Regions from separate parts of the Desulfitobacterium elongatum genome, predicted to be linked through region 2. Evidence: riboswitches for the same ligand, from Rfam matches in the RefSeq annotation. Region 2 holds a riboswitch; each other region holds the start of a gene.
What was found. Region 2 has a riboswitch for S-adenosylmethionine ahead of metA (homoserine O-acetyltransferase MetA). Riboswitches for the same ligand answer to the same signal wherever they lie in the genome.

Region 1 (10,443 bases), 1.4 Mb from region 2:
AGGCGGGCTTTTTCTTTTTTTGTACGAAATTAAAGGGCAATGTTATCCTCATTCGCAAGAAATTCATAAGGTTTTCATAAGATGCACATATAACTTTGCTAAGCTTAAAATAACAAAATTAGAAATAATTAGGTAGAGAGGAGAAGCGGAGATATTATGATACTGTTCATATCGGTGCTACTTGTTTTTTTATTCAGTTATTTATCTATAGTCCTCAAAGCCAATCCGGTTGGAGAATTGGAAGCGCAGGAAGGGAATAAGAATGTTTGAGTATGGTTATTGGAATATTGTCTTAGTAAATTCTTTAATCTTCATCATCTTTGCTTTTAGCTTTGTCAGGCCAAAAAATGTGAGAGATTGGCGTGCTTTCGGAACTTTCTCAGCCTTCATCGTAGCTTTATTTACAGAAATGTACGGCTTCCCGCTTACAATGTATTTACTTTCTGGATGGTTAAGTAAAAAGTTCCCTCAATTAAACCTGTTTTCCCACAATTCAGGTCACATTTGGTTTGATTTATTTGGTTTAAGTGGGGATCCACACACTAATCCTATTCATATTGCAAGTACTTGGCTAATAAGCGGTGGCCTGTTTTTCCTGGCTGTAACATGGGTGTTTTTATATAGGGCACAACGCGAAGGAGTTGTAGCAAAAACAGGTCCGTATGCGTGGATTCGCCATCCTCAATATGTAGCCTTTATTATTATCATGTTTGGTTTCTTATTACAATGGCCTACGTTGTTAACGTTGATCATGTTTCCAATCTTAGTAATAATGTATATTAGATTAGCAAAGTTTGAAGAAAACGAGTCCGCCAAAATATTTGGTGAAGAATATATAGGATATGCCAATAAAACAGGACGCTTTATTCCAAGGCTAAAGCAACCATAAAACCTATATGCAGCATACTGAAAGTTCAATTTTCCATTATTCGTAAGAAATTCATAATTCATTCATGAGATAATCGTATCTTTATCTTATACTTTAAATATTGAAAGAGACGGAAGGATATTCAGGAGGTGTCGAATTCTAAACTCAGTCCTTCGGAAGATGATGTCTGGGTCTACTATGCAGTAAGAACGTCTCTGGTTCAGCAACGAAGAAGTAGAGTAGAACACATAAGGGGTGATAAACTATGTGGGATTTTCTTTATCAAAATTGGGGAATAATCGTGTTTATAGGTGTGATGCTGTTCATGCACCACCGAGGAGCGGGTGGGTGCTGTGGAGGAGGAAATCAACATGGTCCCCAAGATACAAAGAATCCAGGGTATGGAAGCAAAATTCCAGAAAAAGAAGTTAAGTAGTCCATGTAAAGCTTGAATGTTAAGTTGATAAAGAAAAAAAGGACTATCGCAAAAACCTATCCATTGTCAAAGAGGCGTTATTGTAGCGCAAAGGAGTTGTTTGTTTGATGGCAAGGGTGAAACAGATCCGATTAACCCGAAGGAATGCCATAAAAGCCGGCTTGTTTATGGGAGGTGCACTTACGTTGGGAATTGTTCCAGGGAAAGTTGCCCAGGCCAGTCCGGCTTCGTCAAATGAATCCGCTTTAGGTGGGAAGAAACAACTGGGCTTTATGTATGATGAAGAGAAATGCATTTTATGTGGGGCCTGCGTACAAGCGTGTAAGAAGCTTTATCAATGGGAGAAAGGGGTTCAATGGCGCAAACTTGTTATCGGTAAGAAAGATAATTTGTCCGTGAGCTGTAATCATTGTGAAGATCCAGCCTGTGTGCAAGTTTGTCCAGTAAAGGCTTATGAGAAGCGGGAAAAAGATGGGATCGTTATTCATGACAAAAACCGTTGTGTCGGGTGTAAATACTGTCTATATGCTTGTCCTTACCATGCACCCCAATTCGGTGAAGAATCGGGAACAGTTTGCAAGTGCCAATTTTGTTACACCCTTCAGGATCAAGGGGAAAAACCAGCCTGTGTTAAAGCTTGCCCTGTGAAAGCGCTTCAGTATGGAGATCTCAGTGAACTAATGAAAAGCCCGAGAGCGGTACTCGGGCAGTTGAACGGCCTGCCTTCGCCTACAATTACGGGTCCATCGTTGGTCATCATTCCGAAAGAGGTCAAGAAATAATAAGCGAGGAAAACTTATGATATTACACTGGGGTATAAAAAAGAGCACGTTTATTTAATGTGAGGAGTGAAAAGATGAATTGCTGTGATAATAAACAAGAAAACGAGAATGATGGTAAACAAAAGATGAAGCATAAGGGGCATATGTCCCATATGTTGCTGATGATATTATGTTGTGGTGCACCACTTTTAATTCTTTTTTTTCTACCATTTATCAGTAGTAATGTATCTCCAAATACAAGGAATATCCTGATATCCATAGTCCCATTTATATGTCCCATAATGATGATGTTTATGATACCTATGATGATGAAAGGAAATAAAGAAAAGCAAACGGGGCATAATCATCGTGAACTTGTAAAAAATGAGAATATCTCGAAAGAATAATTAGTGTGATTAACGGCAATACGGGAAGAAAATCTCCAAATGTAAGTATTGACATTTATTCATCTACAAGTTAATATCGTATTAAATCGATTTGAATACTTAGTTTTCTCTTATCCTGAGCAGTGGAGGGATTGGCCCTTTGAAACTGCGGCAACCGACGGTTTGTACGGTGCCAATTCCACAGAAATTTTTTTCTGACAGATAAGAGAGGTGCTTTTTAGTGAGACCTCTTTTGTACGGAAAGCAGAAGGGGTTTTTCTTTACCCATAAAACCTAGTAATCGTATACACATTGAAGGGTAACGCTGGAAGATTAGCATAAGCGAAAGGATGAAAAACACATGGTTATTAAAGTTAATGGTAAAGAGGTCAATTTAGAGAAAGAAGTAACAATCAAAGAACTCCTCGTACTTCAAAAGGTCCAAATGCCAGAATATGTTACAGTACAGGTTAATGAGGAGCTCGTTGATCAAGGACGGTTCAATGAGGTCAAAGTAAAAGACCAGGATACGATTGAATTCCTCTACTTCATGGGAGGCGGAAGCTTCTAAGCATCAAGTTCTAAAAATTTCAGAAGGAAAAGAGAGGATAAAGAGTGGCTTTTACTGATGAACAACTTGACCGTTATTCGCGACACATTATCTTAAAAGAAGTCGGGGTAAAAGGGCAAAAGAAATTATTAAACAGTAAGGTTCTGATTATTGGTACAGGTGGACTGGGCGCTCCAGCGGCTATGTTTTTAGCGGCTGCAGGCGTCGGAACAATTGGACTTGTCGATTATGATGTCGTCGAATTGTCTAATCTCCAACGCCAAATTATACATTTCACGCAGGATGTCGGGAAACAGAAGGTTCTTTCCGGTCAAGAAACTATCAACCTGATGAATCCTGACGTTAATGTAATAACCTATCGGGAATGGGTGAGCTCTCAAAACATCCAGGATATCATTAAGGATCAGGATTATGACTTCATTATTGATGGTACTGACAATTTTCCAGCCAAGTTTTTAATCAATGATGCTTGCGTATTATCAAACAAACCCTTTTCTCACGCAGGCATCATTCGATTCCAAGGTCAGACTATGACTTATGTGCCTGGGCAAGGTCCTTGCTATCGTTGTATTTTCCATAATCCACCACCACCAGATGCGGTTCCGACCTGTAAACAGGCCGGAGTGCTTGGCGTCATGGGAGGAATAATCGGCACAATCCAAGCGACAGAAGCAATTAAGTATATTCTCGGCATCGGGGAACTGCTCACAGGACATCTACTCACCTATGATGCGTTAACCATGGAATTTAGGAAGATTAAACTCTCTAATAATCCAAAATGTGAAGTCTGTGGCGAACATCCTACGATTACAGAGCTCATTGATTATGAACAAGTACAATGTGATTTTAAAGCCTAGAGGTGGAAAACCATGACGATTCTTCTAAAGCAACAAGATTATGCTAAAATCCTTTCCTATGCCCAGGAGAAGCTACCGAATGAGGCTTGCGGTTTACTTGCAGGCAGGATCGAGGGTGAAGTAAAGACCGTCGAAAACGTCTATTTCCTTAGGAATGTGGACCAAAGCCCGGAACACTTCTCCATGGATCCCCAAGAGCAGTTCGCAGCAATTAAGGATATCCGAAGCAAGGGTTGGGTGCTACTTGGAAACTTTCATAGCCATCCCAGTACACCCTCGAGGCCCTCGCAGGAGGACATTCGTTTAGCCTTCGATCCTGAAGCAAGTTATCTTATTTTATCACTTCAGGACAAAGAGAAGCCTGTGATTAAAAGCTTTAAGATTAATGAGGGGAAAGTGAACGAAGAAGTGCTGCAACTTATCTAATGATGTTAAGGGGAGAAAAAGAGTATGGCAAAAGTTGATTATAAAGCCTTGAAGTCTGGCGGTCTCATGAGACAAGTCCAAAAAGACCAGTTTTCCATGCGTTTAAAGATTGTAGGAGGACAAGTCTCGGCGGATCATCTTAAAAAGGTTTATGAAATTGCTGAAAAATATGGGCAAGGTTATGTTCATTTAACCTCCCGACAAGGAATAGAGATTCCTTTTATTAAGCTTGAGGACATCGAAGAAGTTAAACGTGAAATGGCAACGGTGGGACTTCAAGTGGGTGTCTGCGGTCCGCGTGTACGTACGATTACGGCATGTCAAGGTTCGAGCATCTGTCCGAATGGTTTGATTGAGACGTCCGAACTCGCGGAAAAATTAGATCAGCGATATGCAGGTCGAGAGCTTCCGCATAAATTTAAGTTCGGTGTAGTCGGATGCAGCAACAACTGCCTGAAAGCTGAGGAGAATGACCTAGGGATCAAAGGTGGAATTCAGCCAGAATGGCAAGCGGCTTCCTGTACATTTTGCGGACTTTGTGCAGCAGTTTGTCCGAAGAAAGCTATCCAAGTCAGTCGCGACGAACAGACAGTTACGTTAGAGCAAGACCTCTGTAACTTTTGCGGAAAATGTGTGAAATCCTGTCCTACCGAAGCTTGGACAGGGAAAAATGGCTATAACGTCTATTTTGGTGGACTCTTTGGTAACCAAATCGCAACTGGAAAATCGGTATTTCCGATGATTTATAATGAAGAGACTCTCTTCAGCGTTGCCGACCGGACCCTTGAATTCTTTAGTACGTACGCAAAACCGGGAGAGCGGTTTGGCAAAACTTTGGATCGGGTCGGTTGGGAAAAATTAGAGAAGGATCTTCAGGAGGCCATAAAATGAGCATAAAAGCCAATGATTTTATCGACATCACGGAAGTCGTCTGCCCAATCACGTTTGTTAAGGTTAAAGTCGCCATGGAAGAGCTTGAACCGGGTGAAGTCTTAGAGATCAAAATGAATTCAGGAGAACCCATCCAGAATGTGCCCCGGAGTTTGAAGGAAGAAAATCATAAAATCCTTCAAGTCGTGAACAATGAGGATGAGACTTACACTGTTTATGTAGAAAAGGGTGAGGAGCTGTAATGAAATTCAACACCTCCTTACTCCATGGGAATTTCAAGGGTGATCAGAAATCGGGAGCAACGACGATCCCCATTTATCAATCCACGGCCTTTGCCCATGATACAGCTGAAGAGTTAGAAAAGATCTTCATGGGTCATGAACCGGGTTTTCTCTATACCCGACTGAACAACCCTACGATTGAAAGCTTTGAACGCCGGATGGCCTTCTTAGAAAAAGGTGCCGGGGCCGTTTCCTGCACTTCCGGTATGGCGGCTATAAGCATGGCTGTACTGACCTGCTTACAAAGTGGGGATGAAATTCTGGCCGGCAGTGGGATTTTTGGCGGAACGTATACTTTGTTTGAGAACTTTAAGCCACTGGGCATTCTGGCTTCCTTCCTCGAGGAAAGTACAGTTGAGGCCTTTGAAGCAGGGATTACGGATAGAACGCGATTAATCTTTGTCGAAACCTTAGGTAACCCTAAACTTGATGTCCCAGATATCAGACGGCTTGCAGAATTAGCACATTCTAAGGGAATCATTCTGATTGTTGATAATACATGTACGACGCCTTATTTAATCCGTCCACTCGAACTAGGTGCAGATATCGTGATTCATTCTACTTCCAAGTACATTAACGGAAGTAGTAACTCCATTGGTGGGATTATTATTTCTAATGGACGCTCAAATTGGGATGTCGAGAAGTTCCCCGGATTTAAACCGTATAAAAAGTTTGGCCAATTTACCTATCTGGCTAAACTACGTCAGACAACATTTAAGGATTTTGGAACCTGTAGTGCACCTTTAAATGTCTATCTCACCAGCTTAGGGTTAGAGACCTTGGGAATCCGAATGGATCGCATCTGTGACAATGCCTTAGCTTTGGCACAAGCCTTGAAAGATTCTCCAAAGGTGAGTTTCGTAAACTACCCTGGGCTTAAGGATAACCCGTATCACAACATAGCCCAAGAGCAATTCTCCGGCAAATTTGGAGGGCTCCTGACCATACGCGTGGGTTCAAAGGAAAACGCCTTTCACGTCATCAATAATCTACAATATGCTTTAAACGCATCGAACATTGGAGATGCTCGGACGTTAGTGGTTCATCCTGCCTCAACAATCTATGTTGCTAATACAATGGAAGAACGAGAGAAGATGGGGGTTTATGAGGATCTCATTCGGATAAGCGTGGGTCTTGAAGACGCTGAAGATATCATTGAAGATTTTCTCCAGGCGCTATCTAAGCTCTAATAAGTATCCTTCTTCCCAGTACGTTTTCTTATCCAAGTAGAAGATTTTCTCGGATTAAACTCATAAATAGACTTTCAGTAGACCTTCCGGCCGAAGGTCTTTTTTTCTATCGTTTATTTACATGAAGTAATTCATGAGAAATTCACAATTAATTCATGCGAAAATCGCAACTCTATAATACAATCATAGTATAAAAATAGGGTAGCCCCCTATCCTATATCCTTACAATAGATATAGGGAGCTGATAGTCTTGGATGAAGTGACAAAGCATAACAGTCTTCCCTGTGAAAGTCAAATCAGTAGGGCAAGAACAGTCTGCCACGAAGAGAAGACAATTAATGAGCTTGTTACCCGTTTGAATCGCATCGAAGGGCAGATACGGGGTATCAAAGGAATGATTGAACAGCACGTGTATTGTGATGATGTACTTAATCAAATAGCCTCTGTGCAATCGGCTTTGGATGGAGCCTCTAAGCTATTGCTAGAAAAACACTTTAAAGTTTGCGTAAAAGAACGTCTAAGTCATGGAGATAACAAGGTGATTGATGAAGTCCTTAAAACAATTTTTCGTCTAAAAAAATAAACTGAGGTTTAGCTTTAGTTGGTAATACTAAAAGCGTCTTTTAAACTAGGAGGAATTAATATGGCAACTAAATCACTTAAAATAGAAGGAATGACTTGTGCTGCTTGTGCCAAGACCGTAGAAAGGGTCACAAAAAAGCTCGAAGGTGTAACAGAATCCAGTGTTAACTTTGCTACTGAAAAGCTAAACATTAACTTTGACGAGGCTAAGGTTTCTGTAGGAGACATTCAGGCAGCTGTTGAAAGGGCAGGTTATAAGGCCCTTTCTGATGTTGTCAGTAAAACAATGAGAATCGAAGGGATGACCTGTGCAGCGTGTGCGAAAACAGTCGAAAAGGTTACTGAAAAACTTGACGGTGTTACTGAAGCAAATGTTAATTTCGCAACAGAAAAGTTAAGTGTTAGCTTTGAATCTTCTAAAGTTAAAGTATCAGATATTAAGAAGGCAGTAGAAAAAGCTGGCTATAAAGCAATAGAAGAAGATACTGAAGTCGATATGGATAGAGAACGAAAAGATGCAGAAATGAAACTTCTATGGAAAAAGTTTATTCTATCTGCGATTTTTACAGTGCCACTCCTTTATATGGCCATGGGGCACATGTTTGGTGAAACTATCGGCTTGAAACTTCCTGAGCTAATAGATCCCATGATGAATCCTCTAACCTTTGCAATCGTTCAATTATTGTTGACTATACCCGTAATCCTAGCAGGAAATAGATTTTTTACAGTAGGTTTCAAGGCATTATTCAGAAGAAGTCCTAATATGGATTCCCTAATAGCCATGGGTACTTCGGCTGCATTCCTGTATGGAATCTATGCTATAGTGCAGATTTACGGCGGAAATTCAGAGTATGCCAATGAGTTGTATTTTGAAGCAGCCGGTGTAATTATTACTTTGATTACACTGGGTAAATATCTGGAAGCCGTTACAAAGGGTAAAACTTCAGAGGCTATCAAGAAACTTATGGGGCTTGCACCTAAGACAGCTATCATTATTAGAGATGGCAAAGAAGTAGAAATTAGCATTGAAGAAGTAGAAGTGGGAGACATTATTGTCGTTAAGCCTGGTGAAAAGATGCCTGTAGACGGTGAAGTTGTAGAGGGAACTACTTCTGTCGACGAATCTATGCTAACCGGTGAAAGTATACCCGTAGAGAAGAATGCAGGGGACAAAATCATTGGAGCAAGTATCAATAAAAACGGAACGATTAAATATAAAGCGACTCGAGTAGGGAAGGATACGACACTTGCCCAAATCATCAAACTCGTTGAAGATGCACAAGGATCAAAGGCTCCGATTGCAAAGCTCGCCGATGTTATTTCAGGTTACTTTGTACCAGTGGTTATTGGAATTGCCATCATTTCAGCCTTAGCTTGGTATTTCGTCGGTGGACAGTCAACCGTATTTGCATTGACGATATTTATTTCAGTGCTCGTTATTGCCTGCCCTTGTGCTTTGGGTCTTGCAACTCCAACAGCGATTATGGTTGGAACTGGTAAGGGTGCTGAATATGGCGTTCTAATAAAAAGCGGGGTTGCCTTAGAAGCAACACATAAGGTTAGAACCATCGTATTCGATAAAACAGGTACTATTACAGAAGGTAAACCCGTGGTAACGGATGTTATTGTTATAACAGGGATTGAACAAAGTGATTTATTACAATTAGCTGCATCCGCCGAAAAAGGATCGGAGCATCCACTGGGTGAGGCTATTGTAAAAGGTGCAGAAGAAAAAGGATTGGAGTTTAAGACGCTTGAGTCATTTAAAGCTATTCCAGGTCATGGAATTGAAGTGAAAATAGAGGGCAAGCATCTTTTACTTGGAAATAGAAAACTAATGGTTGAAAGTAAGATATCCTTAGAAGATTTAGAAGGAACTTCCGATAAGTTAGCGGGGGAAGGTAAGACTCCAATGTATATTGCCATTGATAACAAGATGGCTGGAATCATTGCAGTTGCAGACACTGTGAAAGAAAATAGTAAAAAAGCGATAGAAAAGCTACATGAAATGGGTATCGAAGTAGCCATGATTACGGGTGATAATAGGAGAACGGCTGAGGCTATAGCGAAACAAGTAGGAATCGATAGAATCCTCTCTGAAGTTTTGCCGCAGGATAAAGCAAATGAAGTTAAAAAGCTGCAAGCTGAAGGGAAAAAGGTCGCCATGGTTGGTGATGGTATCAATGATGCACCAGCTTTAGCACAAGCTGACATTGGAATTGCTATAGGTTCTGGGACAGACGTTGCGATGGAATCCGCAGATATAGTTCTTATGAGAAGTGACTTAATGGATGTTCCGACTGCAATACAGTTAAGTAAAAATACCATAAGAAATATCAAGCAAAATCTATTCTGGGCTTTTGGGTACAACACATTAGGAATACCCGTTGCTATGGGGATCCTGTACATCTTTGACGGACCATTATTAAGTCCAATCATCGCAGCAGCCGCTATGAGTTTTAGCTCTGTATCTGTCTTGTTGAATGCTTTGCGCTTGAAACAATTTAGGCCTATAAGATAGTCGGCTTAAGAAGGTTAAAACAATCTGCAAAAAGGAAACTTCCTTTAGTTGGAGCTTAAGCTCTAACTAAGATCCTGGCGATTAGCCAACGGATTAAAGCAGATTATATAAAAAATTATATTTTGAAGGGAGCAGAACCAAATGAAAAAAAAAGTACAAATTGAAGGAATGAGCTGTGGGAATTGCGCTAGGCATGTTAAGGAGGCTTTAGGTGAACTTAATGGAGTAACCCAAGTAGAGGTAAATTTAGAAGCAAAATATGCTATTTTAGATGCAGACAATGATGTGAATGATGAAGATATTAAATCTGCGGTAGATGAGGCAGGATATGAAGTTGTAGGGATTGAAAAGGCATAATGCCTTGAATCTAGTTAGAGACTCTCGTTTTAAACACAATAGTAGGCGTTCTTACCCGAGTCGCAAATGCATATAGGATTGTAGAAAACAAAAAAGCAAGCGATATTCAATGAATGTACTTGCTTTTTTGTTAAGTTAATTGTTTAGCAGATATATCTGGGAACTACAATAGAGCAGCTTGCTGTTATCTTATCTGTTAAGTGAGGTGAATGTAGTGAGATTCAGAGAGTCTGGAATGCCAAACGAAGAGATGTGGGATACATTCTTTGATCCCGAAAATGTATTGTTAAACCTCGGAGTAGAAAAGAACTGTGAT
Region 2 (10,443 bases):
CCCACATTGGCTATAGGATTTAAGCAATTTATCTTAAACATAATCACACCCACCCCTTAATTTTTCTACCTATTCTTTAGCAATTTTTATCTAACTCTTTTCGGTTTTCTCTAACTATTTTCTTCTTCAAATTTCTTCAGGAATTCGACTAAAGCCTTAACCCCTTCGATGGGCATCGCGTTGTAAATACTTGCTCTCAAACCACCCACAGTCCTGTGTCCCTTCAAGTTATCAAACCCAGCGGCTTTCGCTTCCTTGATACACTTTGCATCGAGCTCTTCCGAACCTGTGACAAAGGGGACATTCATTAAAGAACGATCCTTCTTCACAACAGTACCTCTAAACAGTTGGCTTGAATCGAGGAAATCATAGAGGATGGCAGCCTTTTCCTCATTTATTTTCTTCATGGCCTCGAGACCGCCTAGCTTCTGAAGCCACTTAAAGACTTTGCCACAAATATAGATTCCATAGGCTGGAGGGGTATTATACAAAGAATTATTGTCTGCATGAATTTTGTATTTCAACATCGTTGGAGTCCCAGGTAAGACATCCTCTGTAATTAAATCTTCACGAATGATGACCACAACCACCCCTGCAGGGCCAATATTCTTTTGAACGCCGGCGAAAATAAGACCATATTTCGTGACATCAACGGGTTCTGAGAGAATATCTGAGGACATATCAGCGACTAGAATCTTTTCCCCGGTATCCGGTAATTCATTAAACTTCGTTCCGTAAATTGTGTTATTGTGGCAGATATAAACATAATCAGCATCCTCAGAAATCTTGAGGTTCTTTAGATCTGGTATATACGAAAACGTCTTATCTTCAGAGGAAGCTATGACATTGATCTTTCCGTATAGTTTACCTTCAGAGATTGCCTTCTTCGCCCATTGTCCAGTGTTAATGTGATCGGCTACTCTATTCTTCATCAAGTTCATGGGAATCATAGCAAACTGCTGTGAGCCTCCACCTTGAAGAAATAAGACCTTGTAATTATCCGGTATATTCATCAGATCTCTAAGATCCTTTTCAGCTTCTGCGATAATGTTCTCGAAGGCTTTCGAGCGATGACTCATCTCCATAACGGACATGCCTGTACCGTTGTAGTCTAACATCTCCTCTGCTGCTTCTCTTAGCACCTCTTCTGGTAATACGGCTGGACCCGCGGAAAAATTATAGACTCTTGCCATGAAAATCTCCTACTTTCTCATACTATTTTTATTAAAAATGACTCATCGCTACTAAAATTTTGCTACTTAAATAGTCTTCTCTCGCCCGTAATTTCTGTAAGAACTTACGAAGCCACGTCTTTCTCAGTCGGACCTCGTACCATCGAATAGGTCATTCTCATAAAATACTCCTTTTTTAAAAATTTATTGTTAAAATGTATCAAACTGGATATCTAGGGAAAAACAAAACCCACCCCATCATTGGGGCGGGAATTCCGCGGTGCCACCCAAGTTTTAACCGATTAAAGGTACATGAAAACAGACGCTTAAAAATATAAAAACCCCTCATCCCAATTAGGGACGAGAGGTTATTCCCGCGTTGCCACCCATGTTGCCAAATCGGCCAACTTATGTCCGCGCTATCGGGCGGAACCCGTCACAATTCATCATTGGCCACTCCAGGATGGAATCCTTTAGCTTCGTAGACTGACTTGCACCAACCGTCAGCTCTCTAAACTATTGAGCTTGGGACTTCCCTTCATCGTGTTAAGTATTTTTCTAGGTTATTTAGATTCTAATCTATAACAGGTCATCCTGTCAAGACTATTTTTGGCGAGTAACTCAATTTGTTTGAGCTCGCTAATTAAGTTATCATGTTTTTATCTTTTAGTATTTTTTTATATTTAGCATCTAGATGTTTTAACTTTTTTGAAAAAGACTCAAAGTCAGAAATATAAAAAAGCCTTAGAGCTTTAACCTCCAAGGCTTTTTACGTTGTACTTTATCACATTAAATTAGGCTGCTTGCTTCTTATTACCAGTTTGTAGTAATTTTTGATTTTTCTTAAAACTAAGGTATCCGCTTACGCCAATCATTTCAGCATATTTTGCGAATTTCATTACTGCTAAGTCTGTCCAAACATAACCGAAATTATTATAGGATCCGGAAGCAAAGAACTGGAGATTCATGAATAACGCTACTAAACCACCCCAGAATACTTTAAAGCCTAGAATCATGACTAAACCAATTCCAATTTCACAAGCAACAACCATGACATCAGTAAGTGCAGGCATCATATTTACGAAGAAAATATTAGCAACCCAACCATACCAATGGGTGATACCCAGTGGATCAGGATGGCCGGCAGCCGCTAGATTATTAACCATTCCTTTAATTAAACCAATCGAATTGAGTTTTCCATCAGAAAGCCATGTTGTAGCTTTGCCTATTCCTGCTTCAACCCAAGCATACCCAAAAATCACTCTTGCTACTGTAAAGACAATCACTAATAGTGCTGTTTTCCAATCCTTCATCTCTGCTTTTAAAGCATCAAAATAAGATGTCATAATATAATTCCTCCCAATATAGTGTACTGAAAATAAGAAAACCCAAATTAAAAGACAAATTATAAGAGCACTTGACTAAGATAATGGGCCCTCAAATATCCCTCCTTTAAAATTTTAACATCTAGTTGTCTCATTATTTAATAACAGGACGTTGAGACAACATTTCGATAACATTATTTTTCATTGCAATAAGCATGCCAACACGAAAGCCCGATAAATACGCGCTTATTATATCGAAATTTGTAAACTAGTTAACGTTAGAATGTTAACTCGTTGTAAACCAGTTAACATAAGGCCGGGATTTATGTTAACACCTTAAAAAGCGTTAACTATTTTAACGTTTAGCAAAATCATATTATATTTACTCTCTTATTCCTCTTCCAAAATGTTTAAAGCCAGTATCACTCTTAAAAGAGAGTTACTGGCTCATAGTTTTCCTCAGTATTATTTACTTCCCCGCTTCTAGGTTTCCCTCTAGACCTATTTCAGCCGCGACGTTCTGCATGCCTTTGATGGTTTGCTCGATAACATAATCCAAGTCCATCTTTAGCCTTTCTGCACCGTCTTCTATGACTTCACGGCTGACTCCCTCAGCGAAGCTCTTCTGCTTCCATTTCTTTTTTACGGATTTTACAGTTAAGTCAAAAAGGCTTTTACTGGGTCTAAGAAGTGCCGTGGCAGAAATAAGACCTGTCAGTTCGTCAATGGTATAAAGCACCTTTTCAACATTTTCGATGGGTTCCACTTCGTTGACAAGTTTGTAACCATGGCTTTCTATGGCCCGAATATACTCTTCAGGTAAATGCCTTGGCTCGAGTATTTCCCTCGTTTTGTGACAATGCTGTTCAGGGTACATCTCAAAATCGATATCATGTAATAGTCCAATGATGCCCCATTTTTCAGTATCTTCATTATAGAGGGAGGCAAATTGGCGCATGACAGCTTCCACTGTTATGGCATGTCTTAAAAGAGTCTCACTCTTGACATATTCGCTTAGAAGTTGCCATGCGGCTTCCCGATCGTGTTCATAATCTGGCATTGAAATTCCTTCTTTCTCAATCTATTTTTAATCCTTTGAAATTTGATTGCTCTGGCTAAGATCACATTCCTCAATTTCGTGTTTTTATTTAATCAAGTTCATTAAGATTATAGGGAGTTTCCTGATAGACATAGTAATTGAGCCAGTTTGCAAAGAGCAAATTGGAGTGACTCCTCCACTTAACGATCGGTGGTTGTTTCGGATCATCCCCCGGATAATAGTTTTGAGGGATGTTGATAGGAAGACCTCCTGCTATATCTCGGTCGTACTCAGATTTCAAGGTCAGGGGATCATATTCTGAATGGCCTGTCACAAAAATTTGCCGACCACCTTTTGTGCCCACTATATAGACGCCAGACCCCTCGGATTCAGAGAGAATCTCTAGCTCAGCAACCTTTTCGATATCTTCCCTTCTTACTTCCGTATGCCTGGAATGGGGGACATAGAAAATATCGTCAAACCCTCTGAAGAGCCTAACATTCTTTCTGTTAATGGTATGGGGAAAAACGCCAAACATCTTGGCAGGAAGTGAATACTTTGGAACACTAAATTGATGGTACAATCCAGCTTGTGCTCCCCAGCAGATGTACAGGGTCGAATAAACATGATGTTGGCTCCAGTCCATGATCTTCACTAACTCCGGCCAGAAATCAACCTCTTCAAAATCCATCTGCTCGATTGGCGCTCCAGTGACAATCATTCCGTCAAATTTCTTATCCTTAATGTTCTCAAAGGTATCATAGAATTTGACCAGATATTCTTCTGGAGTATTCTTGGAACGATGCGTTTCGGGATAAAGTAAGGTGATATCGACTTGTAACGGTGAATTGCTTAGAAGCCTCAATATTTGTGTTTCCGTGATAATTTTATTGGGCATGAGATTGAGAATCAGGATACTCAGTGGTCTAATATCCTGATGTGAAGCCCTTCCCTCATTCATGACAAAAATATCTTCATTATTTAATATTTCAGCAGCTGGTAAACCATCGGGTATGTTGATAGGCAAAGTGACTCTCCCCTTTCAAAACAAAAATCCTCATTCATACGAAAGAGGATTAATTTACACCATTTCCTCTCTCATCTATCAATGTATCCATTGCAGGAATTGGCACCGTTGTATTTTAAAAATACCGGTTGCCGGGTTTCATCGGGCCAGCCCCTCCACCACTCTTGATAAGAAGTTGATTCTATTCAATTATCGATATTAAAGAAAATAGCCATTGCTACTATATTATTACATTCTTTCATTTAAGTCAATCTGTCCTATAACAAAAGCAAAAACCGGACTCTTGACCCTTTCCCCTATCATTCGTTTGTGGCAACTGTTCGCTATGAAACAAATAAATCTCTACATATTATTACAGCACTTGGGACATCTATCTAAGACAAGGCATATTATGTACTATCTAACGAAGGGAGGTTGAAAGTATGGCAGTGGGGTTAGATGGAGTTATGCGTCATGGTGAGAAATTAGAAGGTATCGCAATCGTAGTTGTAATCATTCTTCTGCTTATTGCGATGGGAATTGCATTCTAAAAGAGTTCTAATCTGATGTGAGAGGAGGAGATCAATTTGTACGGCATGGGTTATGGTGGCGGATGTTGCAACCCAATTGTTATGGGCGGAGGTCAATGTGTTGGCGCAGCTATTATTGCCATTGCTATTTTGATCCTTATCGCCCTCGGCGTAATCTTCTAAATTAAGGATGCTTGGGCATCAATCTGAATAAGAGAAAGGAGATTGAGGTATGTTTGGTTTTAGGCGTTTTGGATTCTTTCCGTTTTTTTTCCCGTTTTTTCCCTTCTTTTTCCCATTTTTCTTCTTTGGTCACCGTCGGAGATTCTAACAACGAAAGGCCGGATATCCCGGCCTTTTTCTTTGCTATAACTCCTTTATATACGCAGTGCTGCCAAGTCAAACTTTGGTACGATTCCCTCTTGCATGGCCCGACTCAAGAGTGCAGTAATAGCCTCATATCCTTTTTCGCCTAAATCCTCGGAATACTCATTCACGTAAAGATTGATATGAGCGTTTGCCACTTCACTGGACAACTCTTGGGCGTGTTGTAGCACGTACTCCCGGGACTCCTGCGGATGGGCCCACGCATATTTAACTGATGCTCTGATCCATCCGGAGATAGCATCCAAATCCAAGGACCGACGAGCAATAATCGCTCCCAGTGGAATCGGTAAACCGGCATCTGACTCCCACCAGCTCCCTAAATCAGCCAAGAGCTTTAGACCATACTCAGGGTATGTAAAGCGTGCCTCATGAATGACTAGTCCTGCGTCAATTGCCCCATCGCGTACCGCAGGCATAATCTCGTCGAAGGGCATAACAACAATTTCACCTATGCCCCCTGGAACTTGCTGAGCTGCCCATAGCCTAAACAGTAAGTAGGCGGTGGATCGTTCACTGGGCACAGCTACACGTCGTCCCTTCAAGCCCGCTGGTCCCTTATCAGCAGCGCTTTCGTCTGAGGTCAGTACCAGTGGCCCACATCCTCTCCCCAAGGCGCCACCGCAAGGTAACAAAGCATATTCAGACAACACCCAGGGCAGTGCAGCGTACGAAATTTTTACCACGTCCGGGCCTTTTGAGCTGGCTGCCAAACTATTTGTTATATCTATATCTGCGTAAGTTACATCAAGTTTCGGTGCATCAGGAATGAGTCCGTGGACCCATGCGTGAAAAATGAACGTGTCGTTAGGACAAGGTGAAAAGGCAATTTTCATAGTAACTCCTCCAATACTGTATAAGCTTTTTCCAAAACATCGAATGCTTCTTTAATTCTCCAGGCGCTCCGATCCCTTGGCCCGACCTGGTTCGAGATAGCGCGGATTTCCAAGGCAGGTACTCCGAAAATCTGAGCAGCTAGAGCAACGCCGTACCCCTCCATCCCCTCGGCAGCAGCACCTGGCACGCGTCTACACATTTCTTCAGCACTCTCCGCTGTTCCAGTCACCGTAGATACTGTGATTATCGGACCGACGCTAACCGGGAGCTTTGCGGCACGCAAAGCCTCCGTCACCTGATCGACTAAGCTAGACTCTACTTCAACTTTGGTGGAGCCAAATTCTAATTCATCCAAAGACCTAAATCCTTCCGGCGTCTCTGCTCCGAGATCTGCCGAAACAATCTCATTGGCTAACACAAGGGAACCGACCTCAGCCCTGCCAATAAAACCCCCACCGATACCAGTACTTATAACCAACTCGTATTTAGTCGTCGCTAATACCTTCGCTGTATTCGCTGCAGCTGCCACGGGACCAACTCCTGCTAGCAAGACATCACACTTTTGATTAATCTGCAGTCTATCTAGTCCGCGTAATACTGCCTCCCTTTCTCCTGACACAGCCGTCATGATGAGAATACGTTTTTTATTGGCAACCCTAGTATTTTGTCCTTTTTTTGATGCCTTGTAGTCCATGCCCATATATTTATCCCCATCCTGCAATTCAGCTATCATTTGATTAAGTCTTTTTTGCACGGTTTCGGGTCTCTTGGCTCTTGTTATCCACCCTATATAGTCGTTTTGTTGATAGGGTGGTCGCATTTTATATTCTTCAATTAAATTATCTCTTAACAGAGCGTCTCTTATGAATTCTGGCATGGGATAGACACTTCGTTTTAATTTAGAATTATCCATTATTCTTTCTCCATACTCTTTGTCCGATATAAAAATCAAGTGAGTCCTCGGGACATCACTTGATTTTCATCGATACTGATGAGAAAAACAAGTGCACTCATTTTTTTAAAATATCTCTAATCCGACTGGGCAATGATCAGAGCCTGTAACCTCACTATATATAACGGCATTTTTCAACTGATCCTTCAACCCTTCTGATACACAGAAGTAATCGATTCGCCATCCCGCATTATTGGCTCTAGCATTAAACATATACGACCACCAGGTATAGGCTTCAGTCTTATCAGGATAAAAGTACCGAAACGTATCTACAAACCCATTGTTAATCACTTCAGTAAATTTGCTTCTTTCTTCATTCGAAAAACCAGCGTTTTTTCGATTTGAGCTCGGATTTTTTAGATCTATTTCATTATGGGCTACATTTAAATCCCCACAAAATATAACCGATTTTAAGCTATCTAACCCTTTTAGATAGTTTATAAAGTCTTCTTCCCATTTCATCCTATAGTCCAATCTAGCTAGTCCTCTTTGGGAATTCGGAGTATATACCGTCACAATATAGAAGTTCTCAAACTCCAAGGTTATGACTCTGCCTTCTTGGTCATGCTCCTCTTTGCCGATTCCATATACTATATTGATAGGTTCAATTTTTGAAAATATGGCTGTTCCTGAGTACCCTTTTTTCTGAGCAAAATTCCAGTACTGATAATAGCCATCAAGATTAAAGGAAATCTGTTCCTCCTGGACCTTTGTTTCCTGAAGACAAAAGATATCGGCATTTTCTTTTTCAAAGAAATCCAGAAAACCATTTTTTACACAAGCTCGTATCCCATTAACGTTCCATGATATTAATTTCATAAAGTATGAATCCTCCTCTTCACAATCACATCATAAAAAATTACCTTCCATGACTGTTGGATAAACCAGAATGAAAGATAATGTTGGAATTACCTCACGTTGAGAACTTTATGCAGTTGTATTCCCATCCGTAATCGACGTTCTGGATAACGATTGATCAAATCATATCCTTTACGAGCTGACTCAGGTCGCCCACTTTCTACCTGAAGAAAAATCCTTCCCTCAGGCATAGTGCGGTCAGTTATAGCCTCAATACTGAATTCATCATCTACTACATACTTCAACTCGTCTGCATGACAAGATAGGGCGAACCCACTACTTGGTTTTGGTGATACCGTAATCCAATCGATATCCCACTCCACTGGTATTGGGTTGGTACCATTTGTTTCTATCGCTACATATTTACCCATCCTATGTAACTCTTGTACTAATGGCCCAAGATCGTATAAGGTTGGTTCCCCACCAGTAATCACGATATGCCGATGTGGAGTTTGAATTTCATCCGCGATTTCTCTGGCAAACATCCATCGTGCTTTGGATATATCAAAGGAATAAGAGGTATCGCACCAACTACAACGTAGATTGCATCCAGCGACACGAATGAAAGTAGCTCCCTTTCCCATATGAAATCCTTCACCTTGAATACTCGTGAATATCTCGATGATTGGATAGCGTACGTTCATATCATTCATGACTTACTTCCACACAGGAATCTGGTGTCTCCCATAATTTAATTTTCTCCACTTTAACGCCAAAAGGTTGCAATTTATCGATTAAAACACCCATAAAATGAGCAGCTATATTCTCCGCTGTTGTCCTAAAGGGAAATACATCATTTAAAACTTTGTGGTCCACTTTGTCTATAACTTCTGCCTTCACAATTGCCTTAAGGTCAGAAAAGTCAATGACCATCCCTTCATCAGAACCGCTATCAATCAGCTTCCCATTTTCGCGTACAACGGTGACCTCCAATCTATACGTATGACCATGCATGGAGGAACACTTCCCTTTATGATTGGGCAAAAAATGGGCAGCATCAAAGCTAAAACTCTTTGTTACTTTTATTATTGTGCCTGTCATTTTCGAAGCCTCTTTCTCTTTTAATACGAATGGATTTCTCACCATGGACTTAGTGTACTTCAACATGCATAACAACACAAGAATGAAACAAAACGAACAAGTTAGTTGTGGTGAATCCACCAAAGAGTCCCTATGGACTCTTCACTTGCTAAGTAATTAGTGAAGACGTGCCGTTTCAATATGTACTCTCATTTCTTTCAATAAAACATCTAACTAATTTACCATCCGAGGGATTATAAAATTTTAATGAGCCATAATAACGTTGTGATAAGGGAGGTTGATAATATGACAGTTGCTTCTCAAGTTAAACAAACCCTAGCTAGCTTGAAAGGGGCCCAGGGAACCTTAAGAGTGTATAGCACACAAACGAGAGATGAAGAAACACGTTCTGTGTTTACGGAGGCCCTCGAAGAAACCCACTTCATTATTACAGATCTGGAAAACCGCTTGAAGACTCTTGAATTTGAAGAACCCCAGTATAAAGGGAACTAAGAAGGCAGGTATACCTATGCAAGAATGGGCACAGATATTTCTAAGATCAATCAGTTTATTTATTCTAGTCTGGGCAGCCGTAAGGCTATTGGGCAAAAGGAATATTACTCAGATCAATCCTTTTAATTTTATAGGCTATATCATAATTGCCATAACGGCCACATTAATGTCTTTAAATCTCGTCACTTTGTTTTATGGTTTTATTGTAATGTTTGTGTGGGTTACGCTTCCGGTAGCTTTGGACTATCTCGCAATCAAGAGCAAGGTTATGCACGAGCTAATTAACGGAAAAGAAGCCGTGCTTATCAAGCATGGCAAGGTTATGGAAGAAAACCTTTTGAGTGTGCGAATGACGGGAGAAGACCTGTTAGCAAAACTTCGTTCTAAAAACGCCTTTAATATGACCGATGTGGAATTTGCGGTGATGGAGACAAACGGTGAGATCAATCCTTACTTAAAGTCACACAAAAAGCCAGTAACCTCCTACGACCTTGGAAGAAAGGTCGCCCCTCAGGCTGAACCACAAACGGTTGCTTTGGATGGAAACATGTTGGAAGAACCTCTCGCCTCCTTAGGGCTTACCCCAGAGTGGCTAAATAGTGAACTCGACAAGATGGGCGTAGCCCTTGAGAATGTATTTCTCGGTCAGGTCGATTCCTCCGGCGATTTATACCTCGATCTCTTTGACGATTCTGTCGAACTCCCTCAACCCAAAGTCAAAGAAATGCTTTATGCTACTCTTGAAAAGAGCCAAGCTGACCTAGTAACGTTTACCTTTCAAACAGAGAACAAAGAAGCAAAGGCTAT
Region 3 (10,443 bases), 1.4 Mb from region 2:
TTTAGCGCCACTTATCTCCCTCTTAAGAAGCGGGAGTCTTAGTGGCGATTAGTCATCGGACAAATGTACGAAATGAGGCAAGATTGTAGGTTTTCCTACAGTTATTCTTACATAAGAACCTGCAACCTACACTTAATAACTCTATAATCCTGTTAAATTCACAGCAAATCTCTGAATAAGTCAATAATATCCTTTTGGTATGTTTCTTGCAATTAAATATAGTGTCAATTCGCCGTCAATTTCTAGTAGGGTAAACTTGGAAGGGAAGTGTCAGTATGAAAGATAGTGAGACAAAAAAAGAAAGGTTTACTCCAAAACTGATGAGTAAAACCTTTCTTTATCTTATAGCTGGCACGGTGACTATTGGGCTAATAATCATCACTTATCTGTTATTAAATTAAAGGCTTTGGTTTAAGCTACCACTCCGAAAACCTTCTAGATCAAGCGTAACGTAAGTGAATCCAAGCTCTTTGAGCTTCCCTACAAGGGCCTCAGAATCGGCTTCTATGAGCTTAGAAAAATCTGCTTTGGGAACTTCCAAACGTGCTATGTCCTGATGATGTCTAACTCTCAAATTTCTGAACCCTAGCTCATTTAAGTATGTCTCTGCCTTTTCGACACGCTGTAGTTTTTCGATTGTTATTTCCTCGCCATAAGGGAAACGTGAGGAGAGGCAGGGACTTGAGGGTTTGTCCCATGTTGAGAGCCCCATTTCCTTTGAAAGCAGACGAATTTCATCTTTACTTAAGCCCGCTTCCTGTAACGGACTTCGGACACCCAATGCTCTAGCAGCCTGCATTCCCGGTCGATAATCTTTTAAATCATCCGCATTACTTCCATCGACTACCCATTGAATCTCCTTTTCTCGAGCGATACTTAGAAGCTTTGAAAACAATTCGTTTTTGCAATGAAAACAGCGATTTTTGGGATTAGAAACAAACTCCGCCTTCGCTAATTCCTCAGTCTTTATGACTTGATGTTTAGCCCCGATGACCTTAACCTGATTCATAGCGGTAGTGTAGTCTGATGTAGGCATAGTTTCAGATGAGCCAATAATAGCGAGGCATCTTTCACCTAAGACTTCATGTGCAACCTTTAAAAGAAAGGTGCTGTCAACTCCGCCAGAAAAAGCTACGATGACCGATTCCATTTCACGTATGATTTGTTTTAAATGATTCAGTTTAGATTCCATACTTAACCCCTCCGAATGTATCGAAATGTCCTCCGACTATTCCAATCTTAATACTTGGATTATAGATTATTTACTGAATCCTTTCAAGGCATCTGCACTTGTGGATCTTCTGTAATTGTATATGATTATCTGATCTCTATAAACCACAACTTGGAAATTAATCCTCCTATATAATCCTATCAAGAAAAACAAAGATATTCAATTATATTTATCTCAAACAACCGTATATGCCCGATTATATCTGTTGCAAATACTTACTCATTAGATTATCATATACGATAAGATTTTGATATCTGGTTGATTCCAACAATTAAATATCTGACAACTCTTATCAAGAGTGGCGGAGGGACTGGCCCGATGAAGCCCGGCAACCTGCATTATGCGAGGTGCTAATTCCAGAGAACCTTGTTCGAAGATAAGAGGACGTGAAGTAAAACCACGACCTCTTTTTGAGGTCGTTTTCATTTTCTTGGGAAGTTTCACTAAGGTTAAATTAATCAGAAGCGAGTTTTTCCTCGCATTTCTCAACACGAAAAAATATTGAACTGAATATCTGCTCTTATCCAGAGTGGCGGAGGGACTGGCCCGATGATGCTCGGCAACCAGCGATTAAAGCATGGTGCTAATTCCTGTAGGATGACAATCCTAACAGATGAGAGAAAACAAACCTCTTTTCTGTCTGAAGAGAGGTTTGTTTTTATATCTTCAAGCTTATCAAGGAGGAAATAGAATTGAACATTTTAACTGAACTTGCACAAATCGGAAATCGTATAGACCCCAAGGGGGCGATCAGCTTTCCAATCTACAATTCATCAACCTTTGCTCATCCAGGTTTAGGTGAAAGTACTGGGTTTGACTATTCCCGTACCGCCAACCCAACACGTCAAGTGCTTGAAGATGCCATTGCTCGCTTAGAAGAAGGAACAAAAGGTTATGCTTTTTCCTCGGGCATGGGAGCCATAACCACCATTCTAAGCTTATTTTCCCAAGGGGATCATCTCATCGTCACAGAGGATCTTTATGGCGGAACCTATCGCATCCTGAACGAAGTATTCAACCGCTTCGGACTACAGGTGAGCTTTGTCGATACCAGCAACCTTGAAGAGATTGAAAGGCAAATTCTCCCGAACACAAAAGCCATTTTTTCTGAAACTCCGACGAACCCCTTAATGAAGATTGCAGATCTTTATGGAATTGCTTCCCTGGCCCATTCACACGGACTCTTGAATATTGTGGACAACACGTTTCTTACCCCGTTTTTTCAAAAACCACTTAACTTAGGCGCAGATATTGTAATCCACAGTGGCACGAAGTATTTGGGAGGACATAATGACATCATTGCTGGCCTTGTGGTCGTAAAAGGCGAGGAATTAACCACACGCTTTGCGAGATTGCAAAATTCTCTAGGAGCTATACTGGGTCCCCAAGATTCTTGGTTAATGATCAGAGGCCTAAAAACTTTAGCACTGCGCATGAAGGCTCAAGAGGAAAACGCCAAGCAAATTGCCCAATGGTTAGTTAATCATCCCTCTGTAACAGACGTATACTACCCCGGTCTCGAGACCCACCCTGGATACTGTACTCAGTTGGCGCAAGCCTCCGGGTTTGGCGCCATGCTTTCTTTTCGAGTGACAGATGCCACCTTAATTCCGCAGGTTCTGAAATCCCTCCAGATTATTTCCTATGCCGAAAGTCTTGGCGGTGTTGAATCCTTAATCACTTACCCGTCCACCCAAACTCATGCAGATATTCCACAGGAAGTCCGCGAGCGACTTGGGGTGGATGACCGCCTCCTGCGCTTATCGGTTGGAATTGAGGGGGTTGAAGATTTAATTATCGACTTAGAGCAATCTTTAAAACGAGAGAATTATAATGAAACAACAAGGTTTTAATACCCGATTATTACACGATGCGGCAGACCGTGATCCCTTCATAGGTGCTGTAAGTACCCCCATCTATCAAGTGATCCATGATTTTGAAGCTTTATTGTAATCGATAAAATCAATGGACAGCCAGAATCCGGCTGTCCTTACTACTTGTGAGGTAAACTTTAGTTTGCCTATTAAGTTATAAGATTTATTTCAAATACTCGGGAAGTTCGTTCATAATATTCGTGGGTTTATTTTCGTAAAGGATAGCTTTGGTAACAATATAGTCGGCAACCTTTTCTAGTCGTATGGAATGCTTAATCTGATCTAAGGCCCCAGGTATCCCCTCAATACTCTTGCGGCGTGTTTCATAATCAGCAGTGAGTCCCATGAAAGAACCCTGTTGTTTGGAGATGGCTTCTTTAATGTCTTCTTCGGTGACTTCGGGTGAAATCTTTTCGGCGATGGCATTGAGAAGCAGGTTCTTTTTAACCGTTGTTTCAGCCTGGGGGCGGACTTCTTTTCTGAGATCGTCCATTGTGCGGCCAGAAGATTTCATGTAGTTTTCCATGACTTGCGGTCCCATCTGCATGCGGATCTGATTAATCTCGATCATGATCTGCTGCTCTATGATCTCTTCTTGAAGGGTAAAGGGATTTGCTTCTAGGAGTTGTTTCATCACGGCTTCTTTTTTGTGGATATGCGTTTTTTCTTGGGCCATCGCCTTGAAAGAGCTACGAATCTCTTCTGTTAGCGCTTCGATGGAATTAAAGGGGAGCTTTTCGAGCAGTTTTGCGTCATCGTTTTCAGCACCATGCTGCTTGCGCAGGCCGGCCAACTGCTGTGCCATGTCGTCTTCAGTGACAATAACCGGTGTATAAGTGGCCTCCAACCCTTCAAACTGTTTCAGCTCGAATTCGGGTTCAAGGCCAACACGGACTTCGACGATGCAGGGCTGCCCCAGTGCCATAGTCTTTGGCATGACCTTTGGGAACGTGATGGGATGAAGCCCCAATTCCTTAATTGCGCTCATATAATAGGAAGGCATAAGACTTTCTAACGCCTTGCCTGCTATTTTCTCCAGCTCAGGATATTGTCCCAACCGCACCTCGTTACTCAGGAACGCGGGCGCTGATTTTTTATCTTTTGCCGCCGTGGCTTTATGGTACTCTTCCATTAATGCTTTTTCAAAGGTCTTTGCATCGATGTTGATCTCAAAGATCGCCTCGTCTTTGCTGGCTTTGAGCAGTGTGGCAGACATAGTTCTCCTCCTTGTTTCTTAGTATCCCTGAAATATGGGATATACCATAGGGCTAACCCAAATGCAGTCTTCAGGCTTTACATGAATTATATAATAGATATAAGGGGAAAAAAACCTTTATTACTATTTGTACTGGAGCGAATCGTAAAACTTACTTTATTATTAGATTTTTTATTGCTTGGCTTTATCTATATAAGTGGGATGTAAACACTTGCCGGGCATCATGGCTAATAAATCCTGTCGGGCAAATATGGCAGCAAGCCTTGCAGCGGTTGCAGCTATCAGTTTGGCTACCTTCAACCAGTCCGACCCGAAGGTTTTTCCCTTTACCCAAAAACACCAACTGGTTCTTGCCAATTTTCCTGCATATTCTAACGCAAAGCCCGCACAGAATACACCCCACATTGATTTCCTTTTGAGAACCCGAATTATTGCTTTCCTCTGATTGACTAATCAATGAAAACAATAATTCTCCAGCTTCTTGCTTTAAAAAAGGTCCTCTTTTCAGTAAAAGCTGAGCTGCCCGAGCCTGCAACTTTGATATACGCGTACTCCTGGTCCGGATCCGTAATCCTTCTTCAGCTAGCATCAGACAAGCATGTTGCACCTTCCAGGCATCGCCCTCGTGTACTTCCAATATACAAAGACCGCAGCTCCCATAAGATTCCAGTCTTAAGTTATAACACATAGAAGGCAAAATTATGTTTCTTTCTTTTAAAGCATGTAGCAAGGGGATATTACGTCGCACATGCACATTTTGCTCATCTACGACTATTTCTACGAATTCTTCCACATGAATTCCTCCGAAGTGATCTTTATGCAATCAAAGGGGCAGGTCTCATAGCATGCCCAGCACTTGGTGCAGAGCTGTCGATCTACTACATACCGTTCCTGGCCCGATCTTATTTTTACTGCACCGCTGGGGCAAACCAGATAACAAGCCTTGCAATCTCTACAAGAGGTTAAATTAATCTCAAAATCGATAAGGGGTTTGCAATGAACTGCCGGGCAACAACCCCTTAGATGCGCCTGGTATTCAATATAAAAGTCCTTTAAGGTAGTCAAAACTGGATTAACAGCTGTCTGGCCCAGACCGCACAAAGCTGAGTCCGCTATAGCTCTGCTAAGCTCCTCGATCTCTTCTAAAATTCCCTCCTGAGCCTTGCCGATACATAGCTCCATCAGAAGAGACTCCAGCTCTGGTAATCCATCCCGACAGAATACACACTTTCCACAGGATTCATGAGCCATAAAATGTATCATATGCCGAGCCATGTCGACCATGCAGCTATTAGTCCCCAGGGCCACTAAGCCCCCCGAGCCCATGATTGCACCAGTAGCAGCCACGCTTTCGTAATCAAGACTAAAATCACTATAAGGGACAATCCCTCCAGAGGGACCGCCAATATGTAAAGCTTTGACCGATTGCTTTGAAGCGCCTCCGATTTCTTCCACAAGAACATGGGTATTCATGCCTAGTGGTACCTCAATGAACCCCATGCGTTCGACAGCACCAGCCAGGCAAAAGATTTTGGTACCCGGACTTTTCGAGGTGCCCAACTCCCGGAAGGCATCAACACCGTTTAGCACAATCCAGGGAATATTCGCCAAGGTCTCGACATTATTGATAAGGGTGGGATGGTTTTTTAGGCCTTGGACAGCTGGATAAGGGGGGCGACGCCTTGGCTCTCCTCGCTTGTTCTCCATTACTTGCAGCATAGCTATTTCTTCACCACAAACGAAGGCACCGGCGCTTTCCACAACACCAATTTCCAGGCTAAAGCTCGAGCCCATGATATTTCTACCCAACAATCCTACTTTGCGGGCACTGGAAATAGCATTGCGTAAAGTCTGAACGGCCAGTGGATATTCATGGCGTACGAAGATATAACCTTGGGAGGCTCCTATGGCATAGGCAGCAATAATCAAACCCTCCAACACACTATGGGGATCGCTTTCCAGCAATGCCCGGTCCATATAAGCGCCCGGATCACCCTCATCAGCATTTGCCACCACAATGCGCATGGGGTCAGGACTACGGGATGTGATATTCCATTTTTCACCTGTAGAAAAACCGGCCCCGCCTCGACCACGAAGTCCTGATGCCTCAACCATATCAATTATGCTGCTCGGCTTGAGTTTGAAAAGGGCCCTTTCCAGCGCGTGATAACCGCCCATAGCTGCATACTCAGTTATATTTTGCGGATCTATCAGACCACAGCGGCCACTAATACGACGTACCTGAGGATAAAAAAATTCTTTAAAACTGGAATTCACTAACTTGATTAACTCGAGATCATGAATGCCGTGCAAAACTCCGATTTGACGTTCTTGAGCTATTGCCCAAAGGTGGTGCGCCGGGGGAGGGTTTCCCTGTGCTGTTGTGATGATACTCCACACTGATTGTCTATCCACTCGTCCATAAAAGTGATGCCTGCCCTCAGGAGTTCTAATATCTACCAGGGGTTCAGCATAACAGGCACCCAGACAACCCACACTTACAACACGAGCCTTATTTTCCCAATCCCGCCCAACCAGAGTTTGGGTGATAGACTGCGCCCCCGCAACGCGGCCGCAGGTAGCCATACCAATGCTGATTCTTGATATCTTCGGGAATAGAGACAGTCGTCCTTCCTCTGTCAGACTATGCAAGGGAATTCGGACATCGAAATCTATTGGTTTAAAAGGATTCTCAAACGGTTTCTTTTTTTCTTTGATTTCTTCCAGAACTGATGCAGCTACCTGGTACTTCCGACGGGCGGGGACATGAAATTGGCTCATAACTTTTTCCTCAAATCATCAAGCAACAATGGCACCTGGTAAGACTTTATTCTGTTCTTAATTTCCTCGTCCTGGATAATTACCGGCGCCTGACTGCATGCTCCTACACAATAGACCTGTTCTAAAGTGACAAGGCCGTCCGGTGAAGTGTCGCTGCCATCTAAATTTAGCACTTCGACAAAACGGTTATTGATGAGGGACGCCCCTCGGGCATAGCAAGCAGTTCCATAACAGATACGAATCCGATGTTTACCAGCTGGTCTGGTGCGGTAGGAGTCAAAAAAACTCACCAGACCATGAATCTGAGATTCTGGAATTCCGGTGCGTTCTGCCAGCTCAAGCAATAAATCTCTAGGGATAAAACCATTCTCTGCCTGTATCTTATTTAAGATATTAACAACCTGTCTTTCATTCGCGGGCAGCTGATCCCACAGTTGATCTATATATTCGGACATTTGTCCCCCCCCCCTCATCGAAGGCGAAAGCGCAACTATTATTTACGCCCCCCCTCATAAAGAGGGGGGGTATAATGAATATACCGCGTATTAGGGTAAAAAACTTCTGGTTTAATAAATTTGATTAGGGAACAAACAGCACTTTTCTTGGGTCGGTCATCTTTTTTGCCAGTTCTTCTACTGGTCCAAATTCAATAACGGATGCCTGGCAATGGTGTACGCAACTTGGTTTTTTACCAGAAGCTACTCTATCACCGCACAAATCACAAAGTTGCGTAGGGATGGGAACATAGGTTAATTCCCATTTGTCTTCAGTATCCTTTAGTTTAAAAGGGCCATTTTTAGCTAATTTAATGCCAAATTTGCCTTTAGGAAGATTTAACTCTTTTTTGCAGGCGACTTCACAGCTATGACAACCCGTGCAATATTCATAGTCAATTAATAAACCATTACGTGACATATTTCTTTACCTCCTTTTTTTACGCTTTGTAAATCTTACAAATAGTGTTCTTTATCGGAGCACCATATCCGGTGGGGCCAGTTGTACATTGGGTTGTAAGGTTGTTGATGTTGGATTCGAATGCACCATAGAGGGTAGGTTCTGCTGCTTCTCTTTCCGGGAACCACCAGCCATGTTCACCATGAATAACTCTGGGGTCCCAACCCGGATCAAGTACAGCTACCTGTTTGCATTTCCCGCCGTTATTTTCAATCCATACCCAGTCTCCCTCTTTAATGCCATATTTTGCAGCAGTATCGGGGTGCATGGTTACTCTGGGATCCGGATGGAATTCCCGCATGGTTGCACTCTGACGATGTTCGGAATGGAAGAATTCCCACGACCGTGATCCAGCAGTTAGAACTAACGGATATTCCTTCATCATTTGTGGAGTAGAAACCGGACTGTAAACCGGTTCCATATGGTATGGAAGCGGATCTAGGCCCCATTCAACAAAGATATCCTGGTAAAGATTAACCAATCCGGTATCAGTGTTAAATCCAGGCTCTCCGTCAGGGCGGAGTATCCCTTTTTCATATTTTTTATAATTAACTTCCGGCCAAATAACAACTTTTTCTTCCAATTCTTTGAAGGTAACACCGGCTGGTCTTAAGGCCCAGTCAATCATATCTTCAACTGTATCCCATGGGAACGCTTCTGGATTTAGGCGTTTGCCGAGATCTAAAACGATCTCTTCATCGGTCTTACAGTCTTCATATTGAGTAACCTTGGAAATTGATCTTAACGGTGTCCACCAGTTTCTTAAGCTGTCACGCTCTACGCTCATTGCAGCTGGCAGAACCAGGTCAGCAAAGGCTACCGCAGAAGGAGTTAAAACAGGATCAACACATACAACAAAGGGCACTTTCTTCATGGCTTTGAAGACACGGTGTGATTCTGCTGAGGTGTTTACAAAGGTGTTGGTAGATTCCATCCAGTACATCTTAACAGGATACGGCTTGCCAGTTTCAATCGCCTCTAAGACCGAGTCGCCACGGGACGTTACAGCCAGTCCAAATTTAAGTAATGGATATTCAGCAACACCAATGCGCTTCGCCCGCATTTCTTCTGACAATTCTGCAAGGCCCCAGTCAGACGCTACGTGAGCAAGACGGTCTACACCGAATGCCGACCGAATAATATGGTTTCCGCCCGAAACATCGAGATTGCCGGTAATAGCTACTAGGGCGCAAATGGAGTTAGCAACCGAAACGCCTGCTCTCTGAGTATCTATTGCCAACCCCCATTGAATCGATGCTGGTTTAGCTTTAGCAAACAGCCGTGCTGCCCCCGCTATTTTTTCCGCGGGAACCCAGCTGATTTCTTCTGCTTTGTCCAGGGGATATTGTTTAACCCGTTCAGCTAGTTCCTCAAATCCATAAGTCCATTTTTCAACAAATTCTTTATCATAGAGTTCTTCTTCGATAATAACATTGAGCATAGCCAGACCAACGGCAGCATCAGTACCAGGGCGCAACTGCAGCCAATAATCAGCTCTGGAAGCAAACCATGTCAGGTAGGGGTCTACCACGATGATTTTTGTCCCCATCTTCATCATGTCAACAATCCAGTGGCCCAGGAATCCGTCACCATTACTGATAATCGGGTTATTACCCCAGATTATTACAACTTCCGGGAGTTTCCATTCGGGATTAGCATAACGGCGTTCGTCCATCTGAGACGCATCAATAATAAAGAAATCCCCAATCATGGTTCCCATAGCAGCGGCACGGGGCAGGTAGCAGGAGTCACCAGCCAGAAATCCCATGGAAAAGTTAGGGCTTTTAAAAGCGGAATAAGTCAATTTCGGTACGATTGACCAAGTATTACGTCCGGTTCCTATGGCAGTTACGATAGACTCAGGTCCATAATCCCTCCAAATGTCACGAACTTTTTCTTCGATAATATCATAGGCTTTATCCCAGGTAATCCGCTCCCATTTGTTCTCTCCGCGTTCACCAATCCGCTTCATTGGCCATTTAACACGTTTGGGATCGTTGACCAGTTCCGGCATGCTCAAACACCGCATGCACAGTCTGCCAAAATTATATTGGCTTTCTGGGTCTCCTTCTACCTTAACGAGTTCATTTCCTTTGGTGTAATAAAGGACTGCGCAGCCATCATGACAACCCGGAGCTGTCCAGGCACATGTACGGGTTACTGTCAGATCGCCTTCCTGCCACTGTACTTTTTTACTATCACTACCCATGAGTGCATATACCCCCTTATAATTTTTTAACACTTATTACTAAACTAATAACCAAAATCCATAACTTTATCGCAACTATATACGATTGGATAATGCAGCAATAACCTAAACCAGGGTCTCATGCGCATATTAGGCTGAGGATCTCCTTTATCAATGAAATCGGCTATTCTTACTTATT

Region 1: another riboswitch for S-adenosylmethionine. It lies ahead of thiS (sulfur carrier protein ThiS); the one in region 2 lies ahead of metA (homoserine O-acetyltransferase MetA).
Region 3: another riboswitch for S-adenosylmethionine. It lies ahead of ACZ42W_RS17495 (PLP-dependent transferase); the one in region 2 lies ahead of metA (homoserine O-acetyltransferase MetA).

Annotation. Positions count from the first base shown of each region.
Region 1 covers NZ_AP038772.1:3,742,829-3,753,271, reverse strand. The annotation lists gene ACZ42W_RS17795 (methyltransferase family protein) at 263-889, shown strand; gene ACZ42W_RS17790 (hypothetical protein) at 1,134-1,304, shown strand; gene ACZ42W_RS17785 (4Fe-4S dicluster domain-containing protein) at 1,412-2,086, shown strand; SAM riboswitch class I at 2,580-2,680, shown strand; gene thiS (sulfur carrier protein ThiS) at 2,813-3,022, shown strand; gene ACZ42W_RS17775 (HesA/MoeB/ThiF family protein) at 3,067-3,879, shown strand; gene ACZ42W_RS17770 (M67 family metallopeptidase) at 3,892-4,305, shown strand; gene ACZ42W_RS17765 (4Fe-4S binding protein) at 4,330-5,196, shown strand; gene ACZ42W_RS17760 (sulfurtransferase TusA family protein) at 5,193-5,438, shown strand; gene ACZ42W_RS17755 (O-acetylhomoserine aminocarboxypropyltransferase/cysteine synthase family protein) at 5,438-6,667, shown strand; gene ACZ42W_RS17750 (metal-sensitive transcriptional regulator) at 6,927-7,250, shown strand; gene ACZ42W_RS17745 (heavy metal translocating P-type ATPase) at 7,311-9,770, shown strand; gene ACZ42W_RS17740 (heavy-metal-associated domain-containing protein) at 9,912-10,127, shown strand; gene ACZ42W_RS17735 (class I SAM-dependent methyltransferase) at 10,342-10,443, shown strand, end outside.
Region 2 covers NZ_AP038772.1:319,786-330,228, reverse strand. The annotation lists gene ACZ42W_RS01520 (phosphoglycerate dehydrogenase) at 1-41, opposite strand, end outside; gene serC (3-phosphoserine/phosphohydroxythreonine transaminase) at 111-1,193, opposite strand; gene ACZ42W_RS01510 (DoxX family protein) at 1,967-2,518, opposite strand; gene ACZ42W_RS01505 (HDIG domain-containing metalloprotein) at 2,967-3,557, opposite strand; gene metA (homoserine O-acetyltransferase MetA) at 3,646-4,563, opposite strand; SAM riboswitch class I at 4,632-4,737, opposite strand; gene ACZ42W_RS01495 (hypothetical protein) at 5,130-5,255, shown strand; gene ACZ42W_RS01490 (1,4-dihydroxy-6-naphthoate synthase) at 5,450-6,292, opposite strand; gene ACZ42W_RS01485 (futalosine hydrolase) at 6,289-7,206, opposite strand; gene ACZ42W_RS01480 (exodeoxyribonuclease III) at 7,312-8,064, opposite strand; gene ACZ42W_RS01475 (7-carboxy-7-deazaguanine synthase QueE) at 8,154-8,756, opposite strand; gene queD (6-carboxytetrahydropterin synthase QueD) at 8,749-9,144, opposite strand; gene ACZ42W_RS01465 (DUF1657 domain-containing protein) at 9,430-9,636, shown strand; gene ACZ42W_RS01460 (DUF421 domain-containing protein) at 9,653-10,443, shown strand, end outside.
Region 3 covers NZ_AP038772.1:3,692,204-3,702,646, forward strand. The annotation lists gene larE (ATP-dependent sacrificial sulfur transferase LarE) at 398-1,192, opposite strand; SAM riboswitch class I at 1,518-1,614, shown strand; SAM riboswitch class I at 1,749-1,851, shown strand; gene ACZ42W_RS17495 (PLP-dependent transferase) at 1,918-3,084, shown strand; gene ACZ42W_RS17500 (trigger factor) at 3,269-4,321, opposite strand; gene ACZ42W_RS17505 (2Fe-2S iron-sulfur cluster-binding protein) at 4,506-5,114, opposite strand; gene ACZ42W_RS17510 (NADH-ubiquinone oxidoreductase-F iron-sulfur binding region domain-containing protein) at 5,099-7,102, opposite strand; gene ACZ42W_RS17515 (NADH-quinone oxidoreductase subunit NuoE family protein) at 7,099-7,557, opposite strand; gene ACZ42W_RS17520 (oxidoreductase) at 7,682-8,017, opposite strand; gene ACZ42W_RS17525 (molybdopterin-dependent oxidoreductase) at 8,037-10,265, opposite strand; gene ACZ42W_RS17530 (hypothetical protein) at 10,435-10,443, opposite strand, start outside.